3 regions of the Erwinia amylovora genome follow, and region 2 is predicted to be linked to each of the others. Evidence: predicted binding sites of a transcription regulator. Region 2 holds the regulator's gene; each other region holds the start of a gene.
What was found. Region 2 encodes CRP, which controls carbon source genes, mostly activating them, when cyclic AMP is high. Its sites were predicted from a motif close to ATGTGANNNNNNTCACAT; they were not measured.
Positions count from the first base shown of each region.

Region 1: the regulator CRP is predicted to act here: its motif matches at 2,922-2,939, upstream of JGC47_RS00180 (PTS mannitol transporter subunit IICBA).
Region 3: the regulator CRP is predicted to act here: its motif matches at 3,855-3,872, upstream of JGC47_RS08375 (arabinose ABC transporter substrate-binding protein).

Region 1 covers NZ_CP066796.1:36,927-42,493, forward strand. Annotated here, with positions in the region: gene JGC47_RS00175 (mannitol-1-phosphate 5-dehydrogenase) at 1-746, opposite strand, end outside; gene JGC47_RS00180 (PTS mannitol transporter subunit IICBA) at 844-2,775, opposite strand; gene JGC47_RS00185 (DUF3053 domain-containing protein) at 3,960-4,676, opposite strand; gene JGC47_RS00190 (HTH-type transcriptional regulator) at 5,009-5,302, shown strand; gene JGC47_RS00195 (NAD(P)-dependent alcohol dehydrogenase) at 5,345-5,567, opposite strand, start outside.
Region 2 covers NZ_CP066796.1:259,668-265,234, forward strand. Annotated here, with positions in the region: gene JGC47_RS01110 (aminodeoxychorismate synthase component II) at 1-252, shown strand, start outside; gene argD (bifunctional acetylornithine/succinyldiaminopimelate transaminase) at 339-1,556, shown strand; gene JGC47_RS01120 (YccS/YhfK family putative transporter) at 1,565-3,676, opposite strand; gene crp (cAMP-activated global transcriptional regulator CRP) at 3,737-4,369, opposite strand; gene JGC47_RS01130 (OsmC family protein) at 4,734-5,141, shown strand; gene JGC47_RS01135 (phosphoribulokinase) at 5,178-5,567, opposite strand, start outside.
Region 3 covers NZ_CP066796.1:1,790,442-1,796,008, reverse strand. Annotated here, with positions in the region: gene araC (arabinose operon transcriptional regulator AraC) at 1-42, opposite strand, end outside; partial or broken gene araH (L-arabinose ABC transporter permease AraH) at 54-1,033, opposite strand; gene araG (L-arabinose ABC transporter ATP-binding protein AraG) at 1,051-2,565, opposite strand; gene JGC47_RS08375 (arabinose ABC transporter substrate-binding protein) at 2,640-3,623, opposite strand; gene JGC47_RS08370 (ribulokinase) at 3,984-5,567, shown strand, end outside.

The sequences.
Region 1 (5,567 bases), 220 kb from region 2:
TGTACAATCGCCCGAACATGCTTATCCAGTACCGCCTCGCGAATTGTTTTATGGCCGGCCAGCTGGCCGAGATAGGCAGCGATAGCGTGGCCGGTGTTGAGTGTGAACAGTTTACGTTCGACAAACGCCATCAAATTGTCCGTCAGTTCCAATCCTGGAATATTTGGCAACTCGCCTTTAAATTGGGTTTTATCAATAATCCATTCGCTAAAGGTCTCAACCGTCACCTCCAGCGGATCGCTGCTGTCCGCTGCAGAAGGTGGAACGATACGATCGACTGCAGAGTCGACAAAGGCGACGTGCTCTTCCAGCCAGGCGTGATACTGCCCGGGCAACTCCCGCAGTACATGCGCTTTAAGCTGCGTAGTGCCGCGCACCATGTTTTCACAGGCGATAATATTTAGCGGTCGGGAATTAGCGCTATCACTGCGTTTGGCAATACCTTTTGCAATGCCACCGGCTATACGTTCAAGGATTTGCGGACCCACCGCCGTGGTGACGATATCAACCTCAGCTACCAGCGCAATAATATCATCGCTGGCGCTGTGCACGGCATTGACACCTTTCACTGTCTCAATCTGCGCTTGCTCGCCCACGACGTGAACCAGATATTCGCCACGGGCGTTAAGGGCATCCAGTACTACCTGATTGACGTCGGCGAAAGTCAGCTGAATTCCTGCATCGGCCAGCAGTTTACCAATAAAGCCGCGGCCGATGTTACCGGCACCAAAATGTAATGCTTTCATAAATATTCCCGTATTAATGATGCAAATCTCATGTATTCCCGCAGCAATAAGGGCCGGGCATTCCCGGCACCCATTGAGGGATCACGATCAAAACGGCTTATCGACTGGTTTTACCTGACAGGAGGTCCAGAACTTCCTGTACATCTGTCGTGGAGGCCAGGCGTGCAATCACCTTTTCGTCATCCAGCGCGTTAGTCAGGCTGGTAATGACCTGGATATGTTCGTTATTACGCGCAGCGATACCAATCACCAGGCGAGCGATGTCTTCAGGTTCTTCACCGAAGTGAACGCCGGCAGGGTACTGGCAGAATACCACACCGGTTTTTAGCACGCGGTCTTTAGCTTCTACTGTTCCGTGCGGCACGGCGATAGATTCACCGAGGTAGGTTGGCGTCAGTTCCTCGCGTGCCAGCATTGCCTCCACGTACTCCGCCTCCACGTAGCCGCCCTTGACCAACTGCTCACCGGCGAAGCGAATAGCCTGCTCTTTGTTGCTGGCGTGATTGCCAAGAAATACGTTGCTGGCGCTCAGTTTGAACAGATTTTCCTGGTTATCTTCAAGGCTGTCATTGAGTACCGCGCTGACTTTCTCACGATGTTCGGCAGTGCGGCCTGCTTCCGCCAAACGCGCCGTCAATTCATTATACAGCCCGCTATCAAGGAAGTTAGTCAGCGAAATATGCTGCGCATGAGGGGCCTGACGCATCGCTCGTTCAGTCAGATCGCGGTGGGTAATCACCAGGTCTGCATCGCCCGGCAGGCTGTTGATCGCGCTGTTAGTGACCGAGATATTGCTCAGTCCCGCTTCACTCACTTTCTTACGCAGTACGCCAGCTCCCATTGCGCTGGAACCCATGCCGGCATCACAGGCTACGATGATTTTGCGTACGTGGCTCAGGTCACCTTGCAGGCCCTTGCCATCCGCTTGCGCAGCAGCCGACGGCCCTTTGGACTGGGATTTCATTTCCTGCATGCGGCGTGTTGCTGCTTCAATATCATCAGACTCTTTCGCCTTGCTGGTTTTCAGCAGAATAGCCGCAACCACGAAGGAAACGGCAAAGGCTGCCGCAATCGCCGCGATGTTAGCGAAGTAGGCTCCCTTTGGCGTCATGGCCAGTATGGCAAGGATAGATCCCGGTGAAGCCGGAGAAACCAGGCCGCCGTTTAACAGTGTCAGGGTGAAAACGCCGGTCATACCACCGAGGATCACGGCGAGGATCAGGCGAGGGTTCATCAGCACATACGGGAAGTAGATTTCGTGAATACCGCCGAAGAAGTGAATAATGGCAGCCCCACCGGCCGACTGTCTGGCATTGCCACGGCCAAAGAATATATAGGCCATTAGCACGCCCATTCCCGGGCCAGGGTTAGCTTCAATCAGGAAGAAAATCGATTTTCCGGCTTCGCTCGCCTGCTGGATACCCAGCGGCGAGAAGATCCCGTGGTTGATGGCGTTATTCAGGAACAGAATTTTTGCCGGTTCCACAAAGATGGAGGTCAGTGGCAGCAGATTATTTTGTACCATCAGATTAACGCCGGCGGCGAGAATATGTGACAGTCCCTGAACCATTGGACCAATCGCCAGAAATGCGAGGACAGCCAACAGCATGCCGATGATACCGGCAGAGAAGTTGTTGACCAGCATTTCGAAACCGCTTTTGATTTTACCATCAATCCGGCGGTCGAAGGTTTTGATTGCCCAGCCACCCAGAGGACCGGCAACCATCGACCCGAGGAACATCGGCATGTCAGCACCAGCGATAACGCCCATGGTCGTGATCGCCCCCACTACGCCGCCGCGATCGCCGCCGACCAGACGGCCACCGGTATAACCGATCAGCAGTGGCAGCAGGTAGGTGATCATTGGCGCCACCAGCTTCGCCAGCGTGGCGTTCGGCAGCCATCCGGTTGGGATAAATAGCGCGGTAATGATACCCCAGGCGATAAACGCGCCAATATTTGGCATGACCATATTACTCAGAAAACGACCAAAGCTTTGAATTTTGATCTTGATGTCTGATGAGGACATATAAACTCACCTCTTATAAGTACGCGCTAACCCAATAAGAGAGCGCGTTGATTTTTGTATGAGACGTTACGGCGTGGCCGCTGGTGTCACTGTATGCCGGCAGACTCTATCATGTGAATATGGCGTTTGCGTAGCCAGGGGATTAAGTGTGATGCGGGTCACTTAATTGCAGGGGGTGCGGGGTATTTTTTAGTGACATGAGTCACGAAGTGTAAAGATATTCGCAATGTTATGTAGAAAAAAAGAACCCGAAGGGATCCTTTATGTGATTTTACTCACAATTTTTTTTGGGTGTTTATGCTGGCAATGTGATTTTGTTCACAAAAAAATTTACTGCACTAACAACGATGCCGCCAGGCTAAAAAAAGGGATATGTAGATAAAATCAGCAGATTATTAATAAAAAATAACTTTTATCACTGTGCCAGTGCGAGAGAGTTAAATTTAAATTTTGACACGATTATTGCCAACATCGATTGATCTGCAACCAGTCGTTATTGGATTTGTCATGGCAGGCACCATTTTGAATCGAAGTGAAACAGGGTTGAAGTACCGGATGCATGGTACAAATTCCGCTAGCGTCATAAGAATCATTTCCTCGTCTGTTAATCAACGGGACAGCAACGGCGGCCAGCGCTGAATTGCTGCGAACCCCCCGGCTTTGCGCAGCGTATGCCAGGCTGTTTAGTCAATATAGGTTTCAACGGTGAGAATATAGCAGATGATCGGGCCAATTTTTACGCACCTGGCCAGTAATAAACGGTTGTAAATTTTTACCCATAAGGGGCAGCGTTGTTTCCTCTTGCTGTAATCATCTCAACATGATTGAAGAGTGTGATAATTGCTGGCCTCACCGTCATATTGTGAAATTGCCTGAATGTCACCAAAATAGATTTTCTATCAGTAAAAGCGTTTTTTTTGTGTGTTGCGCCAGTTTATCTGGCTGGCAACAGGAATTTTGATTTAAAACAGTAAGGTGAAAACGGGGAATTCGTCAGTTGTCATTAGTCGGGGTGGGAAAAGTTTCAGGGTGGCAGGGATTGAAAGGAGTCTGATTACAGGGCAAATCTGGCTTCGGCGGCAGGCGTACAGCAGAATGTCGGCAAAGAGTGACTCGCCTGAACACGCTGAACGTGGAGTAAACTCCGAAGGGGCAACGTTGTTGCCCCTTTACATTTTCAGCGTTTAGTTAACGCCTCCTTGCAGTATTCGCTGCGCCTGAGAAAGAGCCTGAACGTTATTGCTCAAATTACTCATCAGCGTATTGTACTGCGTTGCCTGCTCCTGAGTGGGGAACTGAATAGCCGGGCCGTTAAAGCTGACTCGTGCTCCCTGCTGCTGCAGAAAGTCTCCGGTTTGCACCACATCCTGACTGAGCATTTGTAATGCCGGCAATAGCGGCGACAAGGAAGCGGCAGGCCGGACCACCACTTTATTAAACACGTTATCGTAAACGGTTTTCAGGTCTTCAGGCTGCTTCAGCGAGGCTTTACTGCTGTCGGCCAGCGTTTTCGCTGTCTGGATCTGCTGACCGAGCACGCCGAGAGAACCGCTCGCCTGGCGCAGCGCGTCGCGGTGCGTCAGATAATCTTGCGGTGTGCGGATAGCAGAAAGCTCATCAACCACCGGCTTCAGACCGGAATCTACCGCCCGGTTAATCTGTTGGGCGAAACCGTAGAGAATGGCATAGTCGCTGACATAGTTGCCGAACTTCTGCTTCTGATCCTCGCTCAGGCTTGGCAAATGCTCGCCGCTGCGCATCACGGTATTTTGCAGAAAATCGACAAACGCTTTGCGCTGTTCGTCTTCTTTATCGCCGCAGCCGGTCAGCTGCGTTACCAGCAACAGTGCCATAAACGGCACCAGCACGCGCGTCCAGATGCGTGATAATCCTGTCTTCATAAGAAATAAACCCCTGTTAACAAATTCCTGTCATTTTTGCCTGCACAATCAATCTTGCGTAAAGAATAGTCGAAATCAATTTTTATGGATAGTTGTCTCTGAACAGCTGAATTTTATCCTGTTTGACTTCCGCCAGCGCAGCCATATCAGGAAAAATAATGTAAAAGTATGATCAAATTTCCAAAAGTGAACTAATACTTAGGGTTCTGGCGTTTTCCCTTTTGCTGCCCGAAAACGTTGCTGCGGCAAGTGTTCGCCAGTATTCAGAACCTGAGCCTCAGGTTCTACCCCTCTGGTTGTTCACGTTTATGTGAGTTTATTGAGGTGTGCCGATGGAGACTAAAGATCCAATGTCTGAACTGCTGTCCAGTCTGGAGCAGATAGTGTTAACCCGTGATGGAGTACCGGCGGTAACCGCCTCTAAGGACAGTACGGCGATGCCCGAACCGCAGCGAATCCGGGAAATTACCGGTCTGAAGATTGATGAATTTGCCCAAGTGTTAGGCGTGAGCGTATCGTCGGTAAAAAGTTGGGAAGCCAAACGAACCAAACCGTCACGCAGTGCGCAAAAGTTGATGAAGTTGATTCAGTCGAATCCTTATCTCAGCAGAGATCTGCTGAACTAGAAGAATGAACCCGCCCTCAGGCGGGTTTTTGCCTTCTGAAGGTTACTTGCCAGCTTTCATATCAATGACAAATCGGTATTTCACATCTCCTTTCAGCATTCGTGCAAACGCCTGTTCGATCTCATCCAGACGGATGACTTCAACGTCTGACACGATATTGTGCTGGCCGCAGAAATCCAGCATCTGCTGTGTTTCATTGATACTGCCGATCGACGTTCCTGAGATGCTCAGGCGCTTAAATACCATCGGCGTGACGTCTGGGGAT
Region 2 (5,567 bases):
AACGAGGGTGGCGTATTTGCCGGCCTCAATCATCCGCTGACGGTCACGCGCTATCACTCGCTGATCGTAGCGGCGGACAGTCTCCCTGCTGAATTTGAACTGACCGCCTGGACGCTGCGTGATGACGGCCAGCCGGACGAAATTATGGGTTTCCGTCACCGTACGCTGGCGCTGGAAGGGGTGCAGTTCCATCCGGAAAGCATTCTGAGCGAGCAGGGGCATCAGCTGCTGGGTAATTTTCTTAAACGCTGATTAATATTTGCCTTTTTTTGACTTTTTATGCATATTTTATGACTATATTTTCATATGAATGAAAAGATTAAACGGAGAGGTAACGAATGGCGGCGGAAAAAATAGCGGTAACGCGGGCGACATTTGACGAGGTAATTTTGCCTGTTTATGCACCAGCGCAGTTTGTGCCGGTCAAAGGCAAAGGCAGCCGTATCTGGGACCAGCAGGGTAAAGAGTATATCGATTTCTCCGGTGGGATTGCGGTTACCGCGCTGGGCCACTGCCATCCGGCGCTGGTGGAAGCGTTAAAAACCCAGGGCGAAACCCTGTGGCACACCAGTAACGTTTTCACCAATGAGCCAGCCTTGCGCCTGGCGCGTAAACTGATCGATGCCACTTTCGCCGAGCGCGTATTCTTTGCCAACTCCGGCGCGGAAGCCAACGAAGCGGCTTTCAAGCTGGCGCGTTACTACGCTTCACAGCGCCACAGCCCGTATAAAAGCAAAATTATCGCTTTCCATAATGCGTTTCATGGCCGCACGCTGTTTACCGTTTCCGTCGGCGGGCAGCCAAAATACTCCGATGGCTTTGGGCCAAAACCGGCCGATATTGTCCATGTGCCCTTTAACGATCTGGCGGCGGTCAAAGCGGTCATCGACGATCATACCTGTGCGATTGTCGTCGAGCCGATCCAGGGGGAGGGCGGCGTGGTACCGGCCACTGAGGAATTCATGCAGGGGCTGCGTCAGCTGTGTGATGAACATCATGCGCTGCTGGTGATGGACGAAGTACAGAGCGGCATGGGCCGTAGCGGCAAGCTGTTTGCCTACGAGCACTACGGCGTGCAGCCAGATATTGTCACCAGCGCGAAAGCACTCGGCGGCGGCTTCCCGGTCAGCGCGATGCTGACCACCAACGCTATTGCCTCAGTGATGGCCCCGGGCGTGCACGGCACCACCTACGGCGGCAATCCGTTGGCCTGTGCGGTGGCGGAAGCGGCGCTGGACATTATCAATACGCCGGAAGTGCTTGACGGCGTGGCCGCGCGGCGGCAGCTGTTTGTTGATGCGCTACAGTCGCTGAATACCAGGCGGGATCTGTTCAGCGATATCCGTGGTAAAGGGCTGCTGATTGGTGCAGCGCTGAAGCCACAGTACGCTGATAAAGCCCGCGATATCCTTAACGCGGCGGCGGCCGAAGGGGTGATGGTGCTGGTCGCCGGCAGCGGCGTGATGCGCTTCGCGCCATCGCTGTTGATTGAGCCTGTCGATATTGCCGAAGGTATGGAGCGCTTTGCTGCGGCCGTCGAGAAGGTGCTGGCGTAGGTGCTGCGTTAACCAGGCGGCGGCCCGGTTTGAGGTCGCCGCCCGGACGATTTACCTAACCGATTTATCATCCAGTGGCCATGGTGAGGGCGCTGGCTCCAGGCCAGCGATGAAATGGTGTGCATGGTGTTGAGGTGGTCGAGAATGCGCTCGATGTGGCCTTCGAGGAGAGTCACCGGGCCATGCTGGAAATTGTCCGGCGCCTCCAGCACGTTGCTTTCTGAACCCGGCCCGTCATATTCCAGCCGCTGCTGGCAACGTTGCAGAGCGATCTCGCAGGACTGAAGATAGCGCTCCGCCAGCGAGGCGGTCAGCATAGTGTGTTCCCGCGCCATAATCGTCATGGCGTTAATATGTTCAACGATAAGCTGGCTGTGGGTTACCCACAGTTTCATATCGGACAAATAGCGGGAATCGAAGCCAGGCTCCTGCATCGCCTGATTCAGGGAGTTATACAGCGCGTTATGCGCCTGATTAACTTTGATACGCTGGTTTGCCAGCTTGCTGACATCCTGTTCACTACCCAACAACATCTGCAGCGCCTCCTGATAAGCCTCCAGCGCATCATGCGCGTTCTGGCGCAGCAACCCGCTCTGCCACTGTGGCCACAGCCAGATGTTGCCGCCAAGGGCAATCAGGCAGCCCATCAACGTATCGATCAGGCGCGGCAATAAGAAGCTCTCGCCGTTTAGCGACAAAAGTTGGAGAGAATACACCGCCGTTACGGTAAAGCCCACCGTCGCCCAACCGTAGAACTTGCGTAAAATCAGGTAACTGGCCAGGGTGATGGCCAGCATCACCAGTAATGTCATTGACTCAGGAGCATGCAGGCGCAGGGCCAGTGCGGCAACCGCCAGCCCGGCCAGGGTGCCAAGCGCACGGTGCTGGATGCGGACCCGGGTGGCACTGTAGCCGTTCAGGCTGACAAACATCATGGTCATCAGTATCCAGTACGGCTTCGGCATAGCCAGAAACAGCGCCAGCGTACTGGCGAAGGTCAACATCACCGCATAGCGTGCGGCGGTGCGCAAGGCGGTAGACTTAAGCGAAAGGTAGCTTTTCAGCGCCGGCAGCAGCGGCAGGTGGCGCTGACGGTCAGCCATCAAATCGCGGCGATAAAGCGGGCGTTGAGTGCGCAGCACGCGCGCAATACGGCTGAAATGGTAGTAGCAAAAATTACCCACCGGATTATCCGGATGCTGACGCACGATCTTCTCCAGCGCTTCCAGCGGCAGTTCCATCTCAAAACGTCTGGGGAAGCGGTGATACAAAATATCGTCAGCCAGCTCGCGCAGACGTGCGGCGATGCGCTGCGCATTCCAGCGGATCACCGCCTCGGCGTGGCTCTGACGCACCAGTTTTTGCACGTCTTCCGGCTGATGCAGACTGACGGCGATGTGCTCCTGCAGGTCAAGCGCCACCTGGAAAGCGCGCGTCAAAGGCTGGTAATGCTGGTTGCGATTGGCTGCCAGCATATGAATTTGCTGGTAACAGGTAGTGATAAGATCGACGGCCTTTTGCTGGCGAGCAAACAGCGGCGGCATAGCGGATGAGGGGTCGTTTAGCTGGTTTAAATGGCGATACTTTGCCTCGCAATAGTCGGCCAGCTCGCGGTACAGCAGGCTAAGCGTTTCGCGCATCGGCTGCTCTTTCCACAGCCAGAACCAGAACCAGTTAAATACCCCGTACCAGATGGTGCCAAGGATATACAGTAACGGAGGTTGCCACATCGGTACTTTGCCAGCGAGGCTCAGGGTGAATATGGCGGCAATCAGCGAGGCAGGCATCAGGCGGGCATGCAGCGGGCCGATCTCGCCGGTGATCCCCAGCAACATCGCCATCAGCAGCAGGATCAGCGGCAGCGGAACCCCCTGAGCGCCGGCATACTGGATAATAAAACTGCTGCCGGCGAACAGGCCTCCGCCCAGCATCAGGCGTTCAAAGAAGTGTTTGTGCGGCGTATCCAGCCCGGCATTGTTACAGCAGGCGGGAACCAGTGAGAACAGCAGACCTTTCTGTAAGTCTCCCAGCAGCCAGCCCAGTGCAACCGGCAAACACAACACCAGTGTTTGCCGCAGCGCGTAGTTCACTTCAGGTTGATAAATGATTCTGCGCCACATCCGCCGCACCAGATAGAAAAAGGCGCGACAGAGGCTGGCGCGCCGTGGGTTCAGGGGCGATTAACGCGTGCCGTAAACGACGATGGTTTTACCGTGTGCGGAGATCAGGTTTTGATCTTCCAGCATTTTCAGAATACGACCGACCGTCTCGCGCGAGCAGCCGACAATCTGGCCGATCTCCTGACGCGTTATTTTGATCTGCATCCCGTCCGGGTGCGTCATTGCATCGGGCTGTTTTGCCAGATTCAGCAGCGTCTGGGCAATGCGTCCGGTCACATCAAGGAAAGCTAAATTACCCACTTTTTCCGAGGTGACCTGCAGGCGACGCGCCATCTGCGAAGACAGGCGCATCAGGATGTCAGGGTTGACCTGGATCAGCTGCCGGAATTTTTTGTAAGAGATTTCAGCTACTTCACAGGCTGCTTTGGCACGTACCCAGGCACTGCGTTCCTGGCCCTCTTCGAAGAGGCCCAGCTCGCCGATAAAATCACCCTGGTTGAGATAAGAGAGGATCATCTCTTTGCCTTCCTCATCCTTGATCAATACCGCTACTGAACCTTTGACGATGTAGTAAAGGGTTTCCGCCTTCTCACCCTGATGTATCAGCGTGCTTTTGGATGGATATTTGTGAATATGGCAATGGGACAGGAACCATTCGAGAGTAGGGTCTGTTTGCGGTTTGCCGAGAACCATTCGCTGTTATCCTCTGTTGTCGTCGTACCTGAATACATCCGGTTTACCCCGCAGCAAGTTTCACGATCCCCTTGCTGCCGCGCGTAAATTGATTGGGATATACGGGGGCTGAATCCCTGCCAGGCTTTGTTATAGTCAAGCGTTCCGACAGGGAAGGAACGGGCCGCTCCGGGGCAGGCCGTATGCTGTCGTTTCGTTATCACCAACATCATGATGCCGGTGAAATTTACAGCCTCGTTTGTAGCACAGCTTGGGATGGCTGTCTTCTGTTGTCTCGCTTCAGCATAGTCAGAAAAAGAGAGCGTTGCCGTTTTAATCACGGCGGCGTACTCTGCTGTAACTAAATGAATTGGAGGATGTTGTTATGCAGGCACGGGTTAAGTGGGTCGAAGGGATGACGTTTTTGGGAGAATCCTCATCTGGTCATCAGGTGCTGATGGATGGTAATTCGGGCGATAAAGCGCCAAGCCCAATGGAAATGGTGCTGATGGCCGCCGGCGGCTGCAGCGCCATTGACGTGGTGTCAATTTTGCAAAAGGGCCGCCATAGCGTGGCTGACTGCGAAGTGAAGCTGACCTCAGAACGCCGCGAAGAGGCACCGCGTATCTTCACCCGCATTAACCTGCATTTTGTTGTCAGCGGCAAAGCGCTGGCGGATAACGCGGTAGCGCGTGCGGTCGATCTCTCTGCGGAAAAATACTGCTCGGTGGCGATTATGCTGGGCAAGGGGGTGGAGATGAGCCACAGTTATGAAGTGATCGAACTGACCTGATCCCGCCCATCCTCTTAGCCGTAAAAGGAAAGAACTTCAGCCGATTTTCTTTCCTTCAATCAACCGCTTAACCAGCGGCCCCATGATCAGCTCCATCGCCAGCCCCATTTTTCCTCCCGGCACCACCAGGGTTTTGATATGTGAGATAAACGAACCCTGCAGCATGGACAGCAGGTAAGGGAAATCGATATCTTCCAGCCCCTGAAAGTGGACAACCACGAAACTCTCATCCAGAGAGGGGATGCCACGGGCGGCAAACGGGTTGGAGGTGTCCACCGTCGGGACGCGCTGGAAGTTGATATGGGTGCGTGAAAACTGCGGAGTAATAAAGTTGATGTAGTCCTCCATTGAACGCACCACGGAGTCCATCACTGCTTCGCGCGAATGGCCGCGTTCGCTGGTATCGCGCACCAGTTTTTGGATCCA
Region 3 (5,567 bases), 1.5 Mb from region 2:
CAGCGGGTTAGATTGCGCCACCGGCGCCAGACGATGAAACATACACCCTCCCGTCAGAACGCTTTCGCTTTCTGCTTATAGCGGTCAAAAATGACTGCCGCTAACAATATCAGTCCACGTACCACGTACTGTGAGAAAGGCGAGATATTGAGGAGATTCATGGCATTCTCAACCGTGCCAAGTATCAGCACCCCGGCCACCACGTAGGAGATTTTTCCGATCCCCCCTTGAGCGAGACGCCACCCAGTACGCAAGCGGAAATCACAATCAGCTCGTAGCCTAGCGAGGTCATCGGCTGACCGCTGGTCATACGGGAAGCGAGAATGATGCCCGCCGCCGCCGAGACTAAGCCGTAAAGGATGAACAGGATTATGCGCGTGCGCGCCACCGGTACACCCGCCAATCGCGCCGCCTCTTCGTTACCGCCGATCGCCAGCGTATTGCGGCCAAAGGTGGTTTTGTTCAGCAGAAAACCAAATATCAGCAGGGTAATGATGGTCAGCCACACCGGTGCCGGAACACCCAGCCAGCTGGCATAGCCAAGGGCAAAGAAGCGTTCATCTTCAATGCCCACCGCTTTACCGTCGGCGAAGATATAGGCCAGGCCGCGCACAATCTGCATGGTGGCCAGCGTGGTAATCAATGCGTTAATCTTCAGTCTGGCAATGACAAAGCCGTTGATAAACCCACTGGTCACGCCAAGCAGCAATCCTGCCGCCACCCCGATCCACAGGCTTTCGGTGAGGTTAATCACCACCGCACAAACCACCCCGGCACAGGCAATCACCGAGGCAACCGACAGGTCAAAGTCACCGGAAGCGAGGCAGAACAGCATGCCACAGGCCACCATGCCAGACATCGACATCGCCAGCCCAAGCCCTTTCATGTTGATTAATGAGCCAAAGTTGGGGATGAACAGCGTGCAGGTGATAAACAGCACGGCGAACACCACCAGCATACCGAAATTATCCCAAATGCGGCCTGGGCGAAAACGTGACAGCGTCACTGGTTTAACTGTTGAAGTATCAGACATCATTTGCTCCCGTCTATTCAGGCCAGCGGAGTGGCGGTTTTGGGCATCGCCAGACTTAAGGTCAACGCCTCCGTTGCATCGTTATGGTCCAGCTCTCCCGCTATTTCTCCTTCACGCATCACCAGAATACGGTCTGCCAACCCCATGACTTCCGGCAGATCGCTGGAAGCAAACAGAATGGCAATCCCCTGCTGTGCCAACGCGTAGATCAGCTGGTAGATTTCGTTTTTCGCCCCAACGTCAATACCGCGCGTCGGCTCGTCCAGCAGTAGCACTTTCATCTGCTCCGACAGCCAGCGGCCCAGAATCGCTTTCTGCTGATTGCCGCCGGACAGATTCACCATCAGCTGGCTGGCTGACGGCGTTTTGATATTCAGCGAGCGAATGTGCGTCTCGGCGTTTGATGTTTCCCAACTGCGGTCGATCAAACAGCCGGCGGTCAGGTGATGACGTCTGGCGCTGATATTGATATTGTCGCGCACCGAATGCACCGCGATGATGCCATCGGCCTTGCGATCCTCCGGGCACAGCATAATGCCGGCACGGATAGCATCGCCCGGTTCGCGCAGATTCAGCGTTTTACCATCCAGCCGCAGCTCGCCGCCGGCAAGGCGAGTCGCCGCGAAGATACCTTTCAGCAGCTCGCTACGCCCTGCACCCACCAGGCCGAACAAACCGACGATCTCCCCGGCGCGCACGCTAAGCGATATCGGGCTGCGCACCCCTTGAGCCTGCACCTTATCCAACCGCAGTCGCACCTCTCCCTGCTGGCGCGGACGGTAGCCATAAATGTCACCCATTTCGCGCCCAACCATCGCTGCCACCAGCCGTTCGTGGCGGGTGCTCGCCATGTCTTTGAAGGTTTGCACAAAGCGACCGTCTTTAAACACGGTAATCGCATCACTGAGAGCGAATATCTCCGCCATCCGGTGCGACACATACAGCACCACCTTGCCATCGGCGCGCAGCTGGCGAATAACGCGGAACAGCTGCTCAATTTCCCGCGCCGATAACGAACTTGTCGGCTCATCAAAAGCGATGATGCTGGCATTGCGCGCCAGCGCTTTGGCGATCTCAATCATCTGCCACTGGCCCAGCGAGAGGTATTTCAGCGGCAGCTCAGGATCGATATCCAGCCCAAGTGAGTTCAGCTGGCGGGCCGCTTGCGATCGCAGTCTGGCCCGATTGAGCAGTCCGGCGCGCTGCGGTAGCTGCCCCAGAAAGATATTTTCTGCCACCGACATTTCCGGCACCAGATGCAGTTCCTGATAGATGATCGCCACCCCGGCGTGAAGTGCATCGGTTGTGTTGGCGAATTTCGCCGGCTGGCCGCGCAGACGGATCTCTCCGGCGTCCGGCTGATAATTGCCGCTAAGAATTTTCAGCAGGGTCGATTTGCCCGCGCCGTTTTCGCCCATCAGGGCGTGGACTTCTCCGGCGTGGCACTCGAAGCTGATATCCTGTAACGCCCTGACGCCGGGAAAGGTTTTACCGATGCCGTGGAAGCTGAGCGAAGCTTGCGAAGTCATCATTCCTCCTGTTATGTCGTAGCCCACTGATCGGCTGGTCAGAACCGGTCCGCTGCGCTGAACGGATACCGCGCTGATCACATCAGCCCTTTTTTCGCCAGCTCGGTTTTGAAGTTGTCACGCGTGATCAGCACCACGTCGGTGACTTCGGTAAATCTGGCCGGTTCTGTGCCGCTTGTGACCCAGTCATGCAGCATTTTGATGCTGCGATAGCCGTGCACATCCGGGCTTGGCAGCAGCGAACCGTAGAATCCGGTCGCCTTACCTTTTGACAGTTCGCTCACTGCATCCACGCCGTTAATGCCAATACCGATCACATTGGCGGCGTTGAAACCTTGCCCTTCACTGGCGCGCACGCCTCCCAGCACGGTGTTATCATTCATGCCGACGATCAGCCAGTGTTTAACTTCGGCATGCTGCACCAGCAACGAGTTCCCGGCATCGAATGCGCCGGGAATATCATTGGATTTAGTCGGCACCTGGTAGATCTGTTTTTCCGGGAAGCCGGCGGCTTTTAACGCCGCAATCGCACCGGCGGTGCGGCGACGCGCGGTATCCAGTTCGCTGGCGGTGATCGCCATCACCGCCGTCTCTTTGACCTCCCAACGGCGTTTCTGCATCTCCTGGTACAGCTCACTGCCCTGACGTTCGCCAATTTTGCTCGCGGCCATCATCACCAGCGGCACGCTGTCCACTGGTTGACCTTTTGCCGTAACAAACTGGTCATCGACGGCAATCACCTTCAGGTCATAGCTGCGCGCTTTCGCCATGATCGCCGCGCCGAGTTTGGGGTCCGGGGTGCAGATAACAAAACCCCTGGCGCCGCTGGCCGCCAGGCTGTCGATGGCATTCAGGGTTTTTTCCCCGTCAGGCACGGCGATCTTAATCACCTCAAAACCCAGTTCCTTACCCGCTTTGTCGGCAAATTTCCATTCGGTCTGAAACCACGGCTCCTCCGGTTGTTTAACCAGAAAACCGAGTTTCATCGTTTCCGCATAAGCGAATTGTGACATAACGGCGGCAAAACCTATCGTCGCCAGGGATTTAATCAATTTGTGCATGATGCCCTCCGCTTCAGCGCCCGTATCAGGCAGTGGGTGTAATCGGTAACAAAATGTCGACCTGTCCATTAACTGCTTTTGAAACAAATACTAACTGAGAACAGACGTCCTCACAGTGACGGTTACAGCTTAGTTTTACCCGTAAGCGAGCAAAAATAGGTAGAGCGCTATCACAGCCTGACATTACAGCTGATTTATCCATAACTTCAGCAAATTTAACCTTTATGCAACATATGAAGGCCATCACATAAGCAGCGGTGACGACAGAAAAATACATATTTATAGCCTGCTCAACCTAACCACCGCTTCGCCAAATCCCCAGGATAGAAGCAACTGATGCATAAAGCCTGGAGGATCACTATGTATAAGGGCGCTATTACCCTCGGTGTGGATTTCGGCAGCGACTCGGTGCGCGTGCTGGCGGTGGAGTGCACCAGCGGGCGCGAATTGCATAAGCAGGTGGTGGCCTATCCGCGCTGGCAAGCCGGCCGTTACTGTGTGCCGGCGCGCAACCAGTTTCGACATCATCCACAGGATTATATTGACGCGCTGGAGCAGGCGATCCATGACGTTGTCACGCAACTCACCCCGCAGCAGCGTCTTGAGGTTGTCGGTATCGGCGTTGATTCGACCGGCTCCACCCCCGCCCCCATCGACCGCGAAGGTCGGGTACTGGCGCTGCGCCCCGAATTTACCGACAACCCCAATGCGATGTTTGTGCTGTGGAAAGATCACACCGCCATTGAAGAGGCGGAAGCCATTACGCGTCTTTGTCACAGCGGTGAGTTTAAAGACTATTCACGCTTTATCGGCGGCGTTTATTCGTCGGAATGGTTCTGGGCCAAGATCCTGCATATCAGTCGCGTTGACGCCGCCGTGCGTGACGCGGCGGTCTCCTGGGTCGAATTGTGTGACTGGGTTCCGGCATTATTAAGCGGCACCACCGCGCCCGACGCGTTGCATCGTGGCCGCTGCGCTGCCGGACATAAATCGCTCTGGCATCCTTCGTGGCAAGGGTTGCCGGCAGCTCGCTTCCTTAATGCCCTCGATCCCGCGTTGACGCATAACCTCGATTATCCCCTGTTTACTGAGACCCGGACTGCCGATCTCCCGGTCGGCCAGTTGAGTGCCGAATGGGCAGCGCGACTCGGCCTGCCGGGCAAAGTGGTGATTTCGGGCGGCGCATTTGACTGCCATATGGGCGCAGTTGGCGCTGGCGCCAGGCCCTGTACGCTGGTGAAGGTGATTGGCACCTCAACCTGCGACATTATGATTGCCGATGCGCAACGGGTCGCGGGCCGGGCGATCAACGGTATTTGCGGTCAGGTGGACGGTAGCGTACTACCGGGAATGATCGGGCTGGAGGCCGGGCAATCGGCATTTGGCGATATGTACGCGTGGTTCAGCCGCCTGTTGAGCTGGCCGCTGGTACAGGCGGCACGGCGGCAGCCCGCGCTGCGCCACCAATTTGAGCACATCAGCCAGACGCTGTTGGAGGATCTGACCGCCGCATGGGTTGCCAGTCCGCAGCTTGACCATCTTCCGCTGGTGCTTGACTGGTTTAACGGCCGACGCACCCCTTTCGCTAACCAGCGTCTGAAAGGGGTGATTGCCGGGGTGGATCTCGGCACCGATGCCCCGGCATTGTTTGGCGGCTTTATTGCCGCCACCGCCTTTGGCGCGCGCGCCATTATGGAGTGTTTCGAACAGCAGGATCTCCCGGTGCAGCGGATACTGGCGCTGGGTGGCATTGCACGTAAATCGCCGACCATTATGCAGGTGTGCTGCGATGTGATGGATCGCCCGCTCGATATCGTCGCTTCCGACGAGTGCTGTGCACTGGGTGCAGCCATTTTTGCCGCCGTGGCCGCCGGGGTTTACCCGGATATTCCGGCCGCACAGACGCAGATGGCCAGCCCGCTGGCACAAACTCTGCAACCGGAC